DNA from 4 places in the Enterobacter sp. PL_is379 genome. Region 2 is predicted to be linked to each of the others. Evidence: predicted binding sites of a transcription regulator. Region 2 holds the regulator's gene; each other region holds the start of a gene.
The links. Region 2 encodes CRP, which controls carbon source genes, mostly activating them, when cyclic AMP is high. Its sites were predicted from a motif close to ATGTGANNNNNNTCACAT; they were not measured.
Positions count from the first base shown of each region.

Region 1: the regulator CRP is predicted to act here: its motif matches at 1,686-1,703, upstream of azuC (stress response protein AzuC).
Region 3: the regulator CRP is predicted to act here: its motif matches at 1,746-1,763, upstream of AC0TOY_RS02225 (YjcB family protein).
Region 4: the regulator CRP is predicted to act here: its motif matches at 1,993-2,010, upstream of AC0TOY_RS23910 (maltoporin).

Region 1 is NZ_JBVPGT010000027.1:97,034-100,150, reverse strand. Features, by position in the region: gene AC0TOY_RS09915 (anaerobic C4-dicarboxylate transporter) at 1-1,120, shown strand, start outside; gene AC0TOY_RS09910 (DUF2766 family protein) at 1,163-1,414, opposite strand; gene azuC (stress response protein AzuC) at 1,522-1,605, opposite strand; gene yecR (YecR family lipoprotein) at 1,840-2,178, shown strand; gene ftnA (non-heme ferritin) at 2,383-2,880, shown strand; gene AC0TOY_RS09890 (hypothetical protein) at 2,917-3,117, opposite strand, start outside.
Region 2 is NZ_JBVPGT010000020.1:22,272-25,388, reverse strand. Features, by position in the region: gene AC0TOY_RS02785 (YccS/YhfK family putative transporter) at 1-1,236, opposite strand, end outside; gene crp (cAMP-activated global transcriptional regulator CRP) at 1,294-1,926, opposite strand; gene AC0TOY_RS02775 (OsmC family protein) at 2,238-2,642, shown strand; gene AC0TOY_RS02770 (phosphoribulokinase) at 2,709-3,117, opposite strand, start outside.
Region 3 is NZ_JBVPGT010000019.1:50,590-53,706, reverse strand. Features, by position in the region: gene uvrA (excinuclease ABC subunit UvrA) at 1-560, opposite strand, end outside; gene ssb1 (single-stranded DNA-binding protein SSB1) at 811-1,341, shown strand; gene AC0TOY_RS02225 (YjcB family protein) at 1,403-1,684, opposite strand; gene AC0TOY_RS02220 (sensor domain-containing diguanylate cyclase) at 2,175-3,117, shown strand, end outside.
Region 4 is NZ_JBVPGT010000033.1:545,889-549,005, forward strand. Features, by position in the region: gene AC0TOY_RS23900 (beta-galactosidase) at 1-151, shown strand, start outside; gene AC0TOY_RS23905 (PTS sugar transporter subunit IIB) at 290-532, shown strand; gene AC0TOY_RS23910 (maltoporin) at 637-1,902, opposite strand; gene AC0TOY_RS23915 (LacI family DNA-binding transcriptional regulator) at 2,172-3,117, shown strand, end outside.

The sequences.
Region 1 (3,117 bases), on a different contig from region 2:
GTTTGCTGAACGTCTGCTGCGCAAACACCCACAGCACATCACCCTGCTCGCTCCATTCACCACCTGGATGCTGACCTTTCTGTGCGGCACCGGGCATGTGGTCTATACCATGTTCCCCATCATTGCGGATATCGCCCTGAAAAAAGGAATCCGCCCCGAGCGCCCTATGGCCGTGGCATCGGTCGCGTCGCAGATGGCGATTACCGCCTCCCCCGTGTCCGTTGCCGTGGTGTCGCTGGTGTCCATCCTGGCGGCCCAGCATGGCATCGGCCACGCGTGGGGGATCCTGGAAATTCTCGCCGTGTCGGTTCCCGCTTCACTTTTCGGCGTAGCTATTGCTGCCCTGTGGAGTTTACGCCGCGGAAAAGATTTGGCGGATGACGTGGAGTTTCAGGAAAAGCTGAAAGATCCTAAGCAGCGCGAGTTTATCTACGGTGGAACGGAGACGTTAATGAATCAGCGTTTCCCTAAACAGGCCTACTGGTCCACGTGGATTTTCTTTGCCGGTATTGCCGTAGTTGTTTTGCTGGGTGCGCTCCCTGAGCTGCGCCCCGCCTTTGAGCTGAAAGGCAAAATGACGGCGCTGTCGATGAACCTTGTTATTCAGATGATGATGTTAATTGCAGGGGCCGTGATGCTAATGGCCTGTAAGGTCAACGCGTCGGCGATTTCCAACGGCGCGGTGTTTAAGGCCGGTATGGTCGCGATCTTCTCGGTGTTCGGCGTGGCGTGGATGAGCGATACCTTTTTCCAGGCGCATCTCGACGAGTTAAAGCTGGCGCTGGAAGGCGTCGTGAAAAGCCACCCGTGGACGTATGCTATTGTGCTGTTTCTGGTGTCAAAACTGGTGAACAGCCAGGCGGCTGCGCTGACGGCCGTTGCGCCTATGGGCCTCATGCTCGGCATCGACCCGAAAATGCTGATCGCCTTTTTCCCTGCGTCATACGGCTATTTCGTCCTGCCGACCTATCCAAGTGATTTGGCCTGCATCGGCTTTGACCGTTCAGGCACCACCCGCATCGGCAAATTTATCATCAACCACAGCTTTATTCTGCCAGGGCTGATTGGGGTAAGCTGCGCGTGCGCGGCGAGCTACCTGCTGGTCCAGACGTTCTTCTGACCGTATCAAGGGGCGACACATGCCGTCGCCCATTTCCCGGTTTTAGTGGGATTCACCCTGCGGCGTGAATCGCAGTTCAATCAGCGCGATGGCTTTCTGGATCGCACGAAGCGTAACCGGGTCAGCGGCAGCGGGGTGGCTGGCGAAATCGATGTTTTTCAGCTGCGTAGACATCTTCTCGCGCACTTCAACCGGCGCAATCACGTCCAGAACATCAAGGATTTGTTTGATAACCAGCTGACAGGCGACAACGTCAGAGACCAGTTCCTGATCGGCGCTCAGGTTTTGTGACATGGGGTTTTCTCCTTATTTAAAGGCCGCCATAGTAGCAAAACACACCCCTGGCATCTCCCCTTCATCGCCTGCAGGTATAAAAAAACCCGCCGAAGCAGGTTTTTTTATCAGAACATGGCGCCCGGCGGCACGTCTTTGAAGGTGCGGCAGTAATTGGCCCACATACTTTTCAGGATTTTGCGCAGTTTCACGATGATGCTCCATTAACTTGTTATACAACTTTATTATCAACGCGCCTATAATATGACCACCATCACAAAAATCAACACTTTTGTGATGCGCATCACATTTATATCAGAGCATGGCCTGAAAGCGCTCACCGCGGACCCGTTGCGAAGAGTGAGGGCAGATTGTCCGGCTATTCCAGCCATTGCAGCGGGCATCTGCGGGTACGATAACGTATTTCCATCCACTCAGAGCGAATCATGAAAAGAGTCATTGTAGCCGGCACAATCCTGCTGCTCGCGGGATGTACTATTAACCGCCAGGCTGAAGTCAGCAGCCTCGACGCGCCGAACGGCATCGTCCGCCTCGACTACGGCCAGGCTGCGCTGCAAAATGCGTATTCCGATGAGTATGTGAATAACGGCACGGCGGCAAAAGCGTGTCAGAGCATGGGGTATGCCACTGCCTCAGCCTATGGTCAGCCCATTAAAACCTGCACTCTGACCAGCGGCTCTTTGTGCCTGAACGAGAGCGTGACTATCCAGTATAAATGTATGGGTTACGCCGTTAATCCTAAGTCAACTAATCCGTGGTATTAATCGAAGCTGCCAGCGCATGCTGGCAGTTTATTTCATTACGAACAAAAACAATTCTCATTAATAAGTTATAAAAATCGCCAATGCGTTTTATTCCCATTCGTATTTTTAATAAATAAAATAAAAATTTTACGTTTTGCAAATAATTAAATAACAAATTATAGTGTCGCTCATTGTGAACCAGAAATAATAATCCGGAGCGTCACCATGCTGAAAACTGAAATGATCGACAAGCTCAACGCACAAATGAACCTTGAGCTTTTTTCATCCCTGCTCTACCAGCAGATGAGCGCCTGGTGCAGCTACCACAGTTTCGAGGGCGCTGCCGCGTTTCTGCGTCGTCACGCTCAGGAAGAGATGACCCACATGCAGCGTCTGTTTGATTATCTGACAGATACGGGCAGCCTGCCGCGCATTGAAACCGTGGCATCACCGTTCGCTGAGTATAATTCTCTTGATGAACTGTTCCGCGCCACCTACGAGCACGAGCAGCTTATCACGCAGAAAATTAACGAACTGGTTCATGCCGCGATGACCAGCCAGGATTATCCAACCTTTAATTTCCTGCAGTGGTACGTCGCTGAGCAACACGAAGAAGAGAAACTGTTTAAATCCGTGCTGGATAAATTATCTCTGGTCGGGAAATCCGGCGAAGGTCTTTACTTTATTGATAAAGAACTCTCCACTCTTGATATGCAGAATTAATTTCAGCGCGGTGCCGGTTTCCGGCACCGCGTTAATTTACATACACCCCGCACAGCTGGTGCAACGCCAGTCATGGGGATTCACGGCCTGGTAAAAATAGCGGTAGCTGGACGTCTCCAGCGGAATACCCACCTCGAAAAACAGATCCGTTAACCAGTCGACATTCTCGATGATCCACTCATCTTCCTGTAAGCCTTGTGCAAAGGTTTCATCTTCAGGATCAATAACCGAATAGAT
Region 2 (3,117 bases):
CAGAATACGCACCCGCGTGGCGCCGTAGCCGTTCTGGGTGACAAACAGCACGGTCATTAAGATCCAGTAGGGTTTCGGCAGATGCAGCGCCATGCCCATCAGGCTGGCGGTACTGAGCATCACGCTAATTCGTGCGGCGTTGCGCAGGGCGGACGATTTAAGAGAAAGATAGCTTTTGAGCGCGGGCAATAGCGGCAGCCGTTTCTGCTTATCCGCCATCAGGTCGCGGGGATAAAGCGGGCGCTGCGTGCGCAACACGCGGGCGATACGGCTGAAGTGCCAGGCGGCAAACTGGCCGACGGGGTTATCCGGATGCTGACGAGCGATTTTCTCCAGCGCGCCCAGCTGCTTATCCATGTTAAAGCGCGTCGGGTAGCGGTGATAGAGAATATCATCGGCCAGCACGCGCAGGCGTGCGGACACCGTCTGCGCGTTCCAGCGGATCACCGCTTCGGCGTGGCTGCGCTCGACCAGCTTTTGCACCTCCTGCGGGTGGTGCAGGCTAACGGAGATATGCTCCTGCAGATCCAGCCCGACCTGGAAGGTGCGCAGCAGCCGTTTGTACTCGTGGTTCTTGTTGGCGGCGAGCATATGAAGCTGCTGATAGCACTGGCTTATCAGATCCACCACCTTCTGCTGGCGCGTCAGCAGGGGCGGTAAGGATTTTTCCGGATCGGTATGCTGGGTCAGCAGGGTGTATTTGGCTTCGCAGTAATCCGCAAGCTGCACATAGAGCAGGCTCAGGGATTCACGCAGCGGCTGCTCCCGCCACAGCCAGAACCAGAACCAGTTAAACAGGCCGTACCATAATGTCCCCAGGGCGTAGATCAGCAGCGGCTCCCACACCGGCATATTCCCGGCGAGGCTCAGCGTGAAAATGGCCGCAATCAGCGACGCGGGAAGCAGGCGGGCGTGCAGCGAACTGATTTCCGCCGTGACGCCGAGGGTCATCGCCAGCACGGTCAGGATCAGCGGCAGCGGAATATCACGAGCCAGTAAAAGCTGTACGGCGAGGCTACAGCCCGCAAACAGGCAGCCGCCGATAATCAGGCGTTTGAAAAAGCGCTTATGCGGCGTGTCCAGACCAGCAATGTTGCAGCAGGCGGGTACAAGGGAAAACAGCAGGCCTTGCTGAAGATGCCCGAGGATCAGGCCTATGGCCACAGGAAGACACAACACCAGCGTTTGTCGCAGTGCGTAGTTAACTTCCGGGTGATAGATCAGCCTGCGCCACATGGGGAATAGAGACAAAAACGGCGTGACACCTTGCGATGGCACGCCGTTTAAGCGGAATTAACGCGTTCCGTAGACCACGATGGTTTTACCGTGGGCGGAGATCAGGTTTTGATCTTCCAGCATTTTCAGGATACGGCCCACAGTCTCACGGGAGCAACCGACGATCTGACCAATTTCCTGACGGGTAATTTTAATTTGCATGCCGTCCGGGTGGGTCATGGCGTCTGGCTGTTTCGCGAGGTTCAGCAGGGTCTGTGCGATACGGCCGGTAACGTCCAGGAAGGCGAGGTTGCCCACTTTCTCTGAGGTGACCTGCAGACGGCGCGCCATCTGGGAAGAAAGACGCATCAGGATGTCAGGGTTAACCTGAATCAGCTGACGGAACTTCTTGTAAGAAATTTCAGCCACTTCACATGCTGTCTTTGCACGAACCCAGGCGCTACGTTCCTGGCCCTCTTCAAACAGGCCCAGTTCACCGATGAAATCGCCCTGGTTCAGATAAGAAAGGATCATCTCTTTCCCTTCTTCATCTTTGATCAGCACTGCCACCGAGCCTTTAACGATGTAATACAACGTTTCCGCTTTTTCACCCTGGTGAATCAGCGTGCTCTTCGATGGGTACTTATGAATGTGGCAATGAGACAAGAACCATTCGAGAGTCGGGTCTGTTTGCGGTTTGCCAAGCACCATGCGCTGTTATCCTCTGTTATAAGCTGTCACCAGAGTCATCAGATGCATCCGGACTCTGGGGTTGCAATCGAATTCTTACCCATACCCTGGGAAGTCGGCTACCGTAACGTTTCGCAGCCAGTAAAGTTTGATGTCCTCTGCATACATGTGTAACGTCAATGTATTACTGTAGCATCCTGAGTGTTTTAGCATAGCTTTCGCCGCGTGTCTCCTGGTGTCTCGCTTCAGCATGATGCAGGTCGCCTTCCATTGCGAGAAATGTAACGCACGCGTAATCTGTCACCAAAAATGCAACGTTGGAGTTTAAGAATATGCAAGCGCGCGTGAAGTGGGTTGAAGGTTTAACGTTCCTGGGCGAATCCGCGTCAGGGCACCAGATTTTGATGGACGGTAACTCCGGCGATAAAGCGCCCAGCCCAATGGAAATGGTGCTGATGGCGGCAGGAGGATGCAGCGCTATTGACGTGGTGTCGATTCTGCAAAAAGGTCGTCATGACGTGACGGATTGTGAGGTTAAACTCACGTCAGAACGTCGCGAAGAGGCGCCACGCCTGTTCACCCATATTAATCTGCACTTTGTGGTCACCGGTAAAGAGTTGAAGGACGCAGCGGTCTCGCGTGCGGTGGACCTGTCTGCGGAGAAGTACTGCTCTGTGGCGTTAATGCTGGAGAAAGCGGTAAAAATCACGCATTCGTATGAAGTGGTCGAGGCTTAATTATTGGGGCATCGTGCGTGTTGATGCCCTCACCCTAACCCTCTCCCACAGGGAGAGGGAACATGTTCACGCAATCTGCTTCCCTTCCATCAGTCGCTCCACCAGCGGCGTCATGATGAGCTCCATCGCCAGCCCCATTTTTCCGCCCGGCACGACTAACGTATTCATGTGCGAAATAAACGAGCCCTGCAGCATGGCCAGTAGCCAGGGGTAATCAATGCCTTCGAGATTGCGGAAATGGATCACCACAAAGCTCTCATCAAGGGACGGGATACTTTTGGCGGCAAACGGGTTGGAGGTGTCCACCGTCGGCACGCGCTGGAAGTTGATATGGGTACGGGAGAACTGCGGCGTCAGGAAGTTGATGTAATCTTCCATGGAGCGCACCACCGAGTCCATCACCGCCTCTCGCGAATGGCCGCGCTCGCTCATGTCGCGCGTCAGCTTCTGGATCCACTCCAGGTTAACGATAGGG
Region 3 (3,117 bases), on a different contig from region 2:
GACAGGTCGCACACTTCGCCGTCGATACGGGCGCGGATATAGCCCTGGCTTGCCAGGTTCTCCAGCGTCTTGGTGTGTTCGCCCTTACGCTCTTTGATGATTGGCGCAAGCAGCATCAGGCGTTTGCCTTCCGGCTGCGACAGCACGTTATCCACCATCTGGCTGACGGTCTGGGCCGCCAGCGGGACGTCGTGGTCCGGGCAGCGCGGCTCACCCACGCGGGCATACAGCAGACGCAGGTAGTCATGAATTTCGGTAATGGTACCGACCGTTGAACGCGGGTTATGCGAGGTGGACTTCTGCTCAATAGAGATAGCAGGGGACAACCCTTCAATATGGTCAACATCCGGTTTTTCCATCAGCGACAGGAACTGACGCGCGTACGCAGAGAGTGATTCAACGTAACGACGCTGTCCTTCGGCATACAGGGTGTCGAAAGCCAGTGAGGATTTGCCAGACCCCGAAAGCCCGGTCACGACAATGAGTTTGTCGCGAGGGATTATGAGGTTGATATTCTTGAGATTGTGGGTGCGGGCGCCCCGAACTTCGATCTTATCCATTCACCTTTCCCGGTTGGAACACGGATTGCCTGATTTGTTTGAAGGACAAACGGCTGTCAGAAACGGCTAATTATGACACAATTTAACCTGTTTGAATATACAGTATTGGAATGCATTTTCTGATTCGCTGTGTAACAATGTCGAGTTGCGGGAGAACTCTGGAACGTGCTACGCAACTATCAAAGTGCAGCATGGAAATGGTACACTCGCGCGTTTACACTATTAAGAAACGTATTCAGGAGACACGAACATGGCCAGCAGAGGCGTAAACAAGGTGATTCTCGTCGGTAATCTGGGCCAGGACCCGGAAGTACGCTACATGCCGAGTGGTGGCGCAGTTGCCAACATTACGCTGGCTACTTCCGAATCCTGGCGTGATAAAGCGACCGGTGAGATGAAAGAGCAGACCGAATGGCACCGCGTTGTGCTGTTTGGCAAACTGGCCGAAGTGGCCGGTGAGTATCTGCGTAAAGGTTCTCAGGTCTATATCGAAGGCCAGCTGCGTACCCGCAAATGGACCGATCAGTCCGGTGCTGAGAAGTACACCACTGAAGTCGTGGTTAACGTGGGCGGTACCATGCAGATGCTGGGTGGCCGTCAGGGCGGCGGTGCACCGGCAGGTGGCGGTCAGAGCCAGCAGCAGGGCGGTTGGGGCCAGCCTCAGCAGCCACAGGGCGGCAACCAGTTCAGCGGTGGCGCGCAGTCTCGTCCGCAGCAGCAGTCTGCTCCGGCGCCGTCTAACGAACCGCCAATGGATTTCGACGACGACATTCCGTTCTGATTTCCGCGTACTTAAAACAAAAAACCCAGACCATCGTCTGGGTTTTTTATTGATGAAGGGATCAGGTAATGACCATCGGCCAGTCTGGCGGCGTGTGGCTCATCGCCTCAACCATCACCACTTTAATATTTTCCCAGACGGCGGCGATATCCAGCAGGGTAATGCCAAGCAGACCCGTTGCAAACCAGCAGGCAGCACCCAGCCCCAGCAGGGTGCTGATGACAGCAAGACCCGCATAGTCAGATTTACGAAACTGAATGTTCAGCGTGCTGGCCAAAAACATCAGTACCGCACTCAACAAAGGCCAGCGCAGGAGAACCATGCTGGTAGTAATGGTTGCCATAAAACCCATCCTCAACAAAACAGACGAACTGAATGAAACAGATTTTTTCGTTACACTATATGTGTGAACTATATCACATTTGCTGTTTTATTCGCCAGTCCCGGGGTGATGAAAAACGGGTGATTCATAGTTGCCGAGAATCAATGGGCGCCTGAGTGAAAATATATCTTTGCTGGCTAAGTTCTCCAGTTCCCGCACTCTTTATAATGAATTCATTAAGATAGCAAAACTGATGCAAAAGGATGCTCACTGTACAATGTTTACAGCAATAACCCTATGGCTTATGCTTGAGTGGACAATTAATTTTACTCGCAGCTAACCTTTCAGGTTTTTGAATTTAATTATTTTTTTATTTCTTTGTACGTTTTTAATTACACACAACGTTGTTTTTAATTCGCTACGCTGAGATTCAGCCTGTGCGTTGGTTTGTCGATTTTTCGAATCTGAAGAAAGTTGCGTCCGGTTTATCGCCTGATAATCAGCGAAAAAAATGAAAGAAAACCGACGTGAGATTGTTAATGACAGCATGCAAGCGTTGCATGCGCTGGCTAAGCTGATGCCTCAGCTTCATGCTCAATGTTCTCTGACCGACATGCTGACGACCATCAGTCGCGCGCTGGGCGCAAGTCTTGCCTGGGTAAGCGTTAATGGTGATGACGGGCTACAGCGCGTGGTATGCGCCGGGGAGATGACCTGCCATCCCTTCGAAGTGGCCGATTTCCTGGCGGACACCCTGCTCCAGCGGCATCATCGTTCATGGCGGGTGGTCTACTGGAAAGAGAATATTGGCCGTGCGTTATTTCCTCCTCAGCACCCGGGCTATGCGCAGTTGCATAGCGGTGTCCTGTGCAAACTTTCAACCCATAACTGGCACTGCAGCGGCTATTTCTTTTTAGCGTTTGATGAACGACTTTCCTCTCTGCCAATTCTGAAAAATATCGTCGTAGTGCTGGTCGAAAAATTAAAAGACTATTTCGCGGAAATTATTGCCCGGGAGAAAACTGCCCAGGAAATGCAGCGTGTCGTGACGCAATATAAGACGCTCTTTGAACGCGCCCCGGTTTTAATGAACTCTTTCGACAAATTTAACCGCTGCGTGCTGTGGAATGCCGAATGTGAAAAAGTATTCGGCTGGACGATGGCGGAGATCGCGGAACATGCCGATCCGCTTTCGCTGTTTTATCCTGACCCTGAAGAGCGGCGGCGGGTAAGAGAGTCGGTCAATGTCTCGCCGCTGAAGGATATGTATGAGTGGCATCCGCTACGCAAAGACGGGACCCCGCTGACGGTGCTGTGGTCCAACATTCTGTTGCCGGACAACTCTATCCTCAATATTGGGCTGGATATCACCGAGCGGAAAAAAGCCGAGCAGCAGCTGCAGGTAAAAGCCACTACTGACGATCTCACCGGCTGCTTTAACCGTTCGGCGATTT
Region 4 (3,117 bases), on a different contig from region 2:
AACCGCCTGGGTGTTTGTGCAGAACTACACGGCCCAGCAGCAGCTCATCACGCTGCCGCAGGGGTATACCGACTGCATGACCGATGCCGCCGCTGCGGGCGATATCGTGCTGCTTCCCTGGGACTGTCGGGTGCTCAGGCGTAAAGCGTAAGAACCGCCCGGCGGCGCTGCGCTTGCACGGGCCTACAAAACCCGTAGGCCGGGTAAGCGCAGCGCCACCCGGCAACAAGGCACAAAACGCCTGCTCCCCGAGCAGGCATTTTTTTATCTGCATACAGAGAGGCGTATTATGGACAGTCAAATTACTCAGCGTTTAATTCCGGCATTTGGCGGCGACGATAATATCGAGCACGTCGAAGCCTGTATTACCCGCCTGCGCGTGACGGTAAAAGATTTAAATAAGGTCGATTCCCAGGCGATACAGAATGAGGGGGCGCTGGGGGTGATTATTATCGGCCAGCAGGTGCACGCTATATTCGGCAGGCAGTCTGATACATTACGGAAATTATTAGACGAACATTTTAATCAGTAAATATAAAAAAGGGATAGCCAAAGTAATGGCTATCCCAAAGCAGTAAAATAGACTGCAGGTTGCTGGAGATACGATAACGATTAACGCAAATTATAAATTACGACTTACCACCAGGCCTCGACCTGCACACCGAAGTTCCAGGTATTATTCGCGGTGCCATCTTCGAAGGATTGCCCTTTTTCGGAGTCATTCAGGTAAGAGGCAAAGACGCGCAGCTCAGGACGCGACATAAAATCAGGTCCGTCTGCCAGCCCCAGCGCGAGGGTGTACTTCTCGCCGCTCTGCTTGTACTTAGTGCCGTCGGTATAAGTATCTTCCTGGTAGAATCCGCCCACTTCGCCAATCAGACGCACGTACTCGGTGAACTGATACTGCGCGCGCCCCACCAGCGATACCAGGCGTGATTTGTCCGTGTACTGCGTGGTGTCGTCTGCCGAGCCCCATGTCAGAACGTGGTTAAAGGAGAACTTGTCGGTAATCGGAATTAAGCCGGTGTTAATCACGCGGTAGCCGGTGGCGTCGTTCACGTAGTTCCACATGTCGTACCAGCCCCCACCCTGTGACACCATGTTCTGGGCCAGACCTTTATTGGCGTACTGCAGCACCAGCTTGTTATAGCCGCCAAACATATCCTGGCTGATCTCACCGGTGACCATTACGCCGTTATCGGCCTCGTACAGTCCGCCGTACTCTTTCTGCTTGTTGGTCGGGTTTGGCATGGCGTAATCAATACCCACTTCCGTCCACGCGCCCGCCCACGGCTTCCAGCCCGCATAGCGAAGGTCGATGTAGTTGATGTTAACGTCGCTGTCGCCATCCACGCGGTAGTCCACGTCGTTGGCATCGCCGCGGATCCACGCAACGGAGACTGCGCCCGGGCCAAGCGTGTAGTTCTCGATACCCGCACCGGAGCCGGAAATATTCCAGTATTTGGTATCAATGATGTGCAGGTCATGGCGCTGGTAGTAGCGCTTACCGCCCCAAATCACCGCATTGGGATCCCCGGGGATCAGCCCCTTGATCTGCAGGTTAAGCTGGCGCAGGCCGAACTGGGCATCGTCATCTAAGGTGGTTTCATTGTCGTTGGAGCCGTCTGAGACCATGCTCACCATGCTGTCGAGATAGAAACTGACGTCGTTCTTTTTGTATACCTCGGAGCCCAGCTCCAGCTCGCCGTAGGTATCGGCCTCGTTCCCGAGACGGCCAATTTTGTTTTTTTGCCACTCCTCCATCCCACCATCCCGTGAGACGCCCACGCCGGAGCGAAGATATCCATGAAAATCAATCGGTACTGAAGACGCTGCAAACAGCGAAGGCGATGCCAGCGCGGCAGCCAACGCAACAGATACAGAGCGGATCGTCGTGTTCATTGTAACCCTCTTATTGTTTTGTAATACGTTCACAAATCCGCTGTCATAAAATGCCTAAACCCGTTAACTGGCAATTGCACGATCCGAAATGTGTGATTAACTGCAAATAAAATAGACAATTTTGTTACGAGTAATGAGATCGGACACAAATTATGGCATTGTGAGCGTCATACTTTTTGATGGTGTTATGCCCACAGCGAGAGGGTGGTAAGCGTTTTTTTTCAGCACCCCTGTTACAATCAGCGCATAACAACATAAGGAACCGGACCATGAAGTCGAAAAGCGCAACGTTAGAGGACGTGGCACGCCATGCGGGCGTCTCCTATCAGACCGTGTCCAGGGTACTGAATAAATCTGCCAATGTATCCGACGCCACGCGCATCAAGGTGGAGAAATCCATAGAGTTATTGCGGTATGTACCCAACCGACTGGCTCAGCAGCTGGTGGGCAAGCAGAGCCAGACCGTTGGGCTGGTGACCATTTCGCTGGCGCTGCACGCGCCTTCGCAGGTTGCGGCGGCGGTGAAACGCTATGCCAATGTGGAAGGCTACCAGGTACTGATCTCAATGATTGATGAGAACGTCAACCACAGCATCCAGGACTCCATCAACGAGCTGAAATCCCAGCTGGTGAGCAAAGTGATCATCAACGTGCCGCTGGAGGCTGAAGCGGCGCAGAAAATCGCCGCCGACAACGACGACATTGTCTGCCTGTTCCTCGACGTTGACCCGTACAGTTCCGTGTTTAACGTTTCGTTTAATCCGGCGGACGGCACCCGCGCCAGCGTCAAATATCTTTACGAGCTGGGGCATCGCGACATTGCCCTGCTGGCGGGGCCGGCGTCTTCCGTGTCGGCGCAGCTGAGGCTGAAAAGCTGGATCGAGACCCTGAAGGGCTACGGTCTGGAGCCAGCATCGGTCATTCGCGGCAACTGGGATGCGCAAAGCGGTTATTCGGGAGCGTTGCAAATGCTGCGGGAAACGGCGCAGTTTACCGCCGTGCTGGTGGCGAACGACCAGATGGCGCTCGGCGTGCTGAGCGCGTTCCATCAGCAGCAGATTTCAATTCCGGGCGAGAAGTCGGTGATTGGCTACGATGACACCTATGAAAGCTCATTCTTCTACCCGGCGCTGACGACGGTATCGCTGGATTTAGATCTGCAGGGTAAAGAGGCGGTGCGCCGCATTCTCGACAGCGGTGAAGAGAATGCCCAGC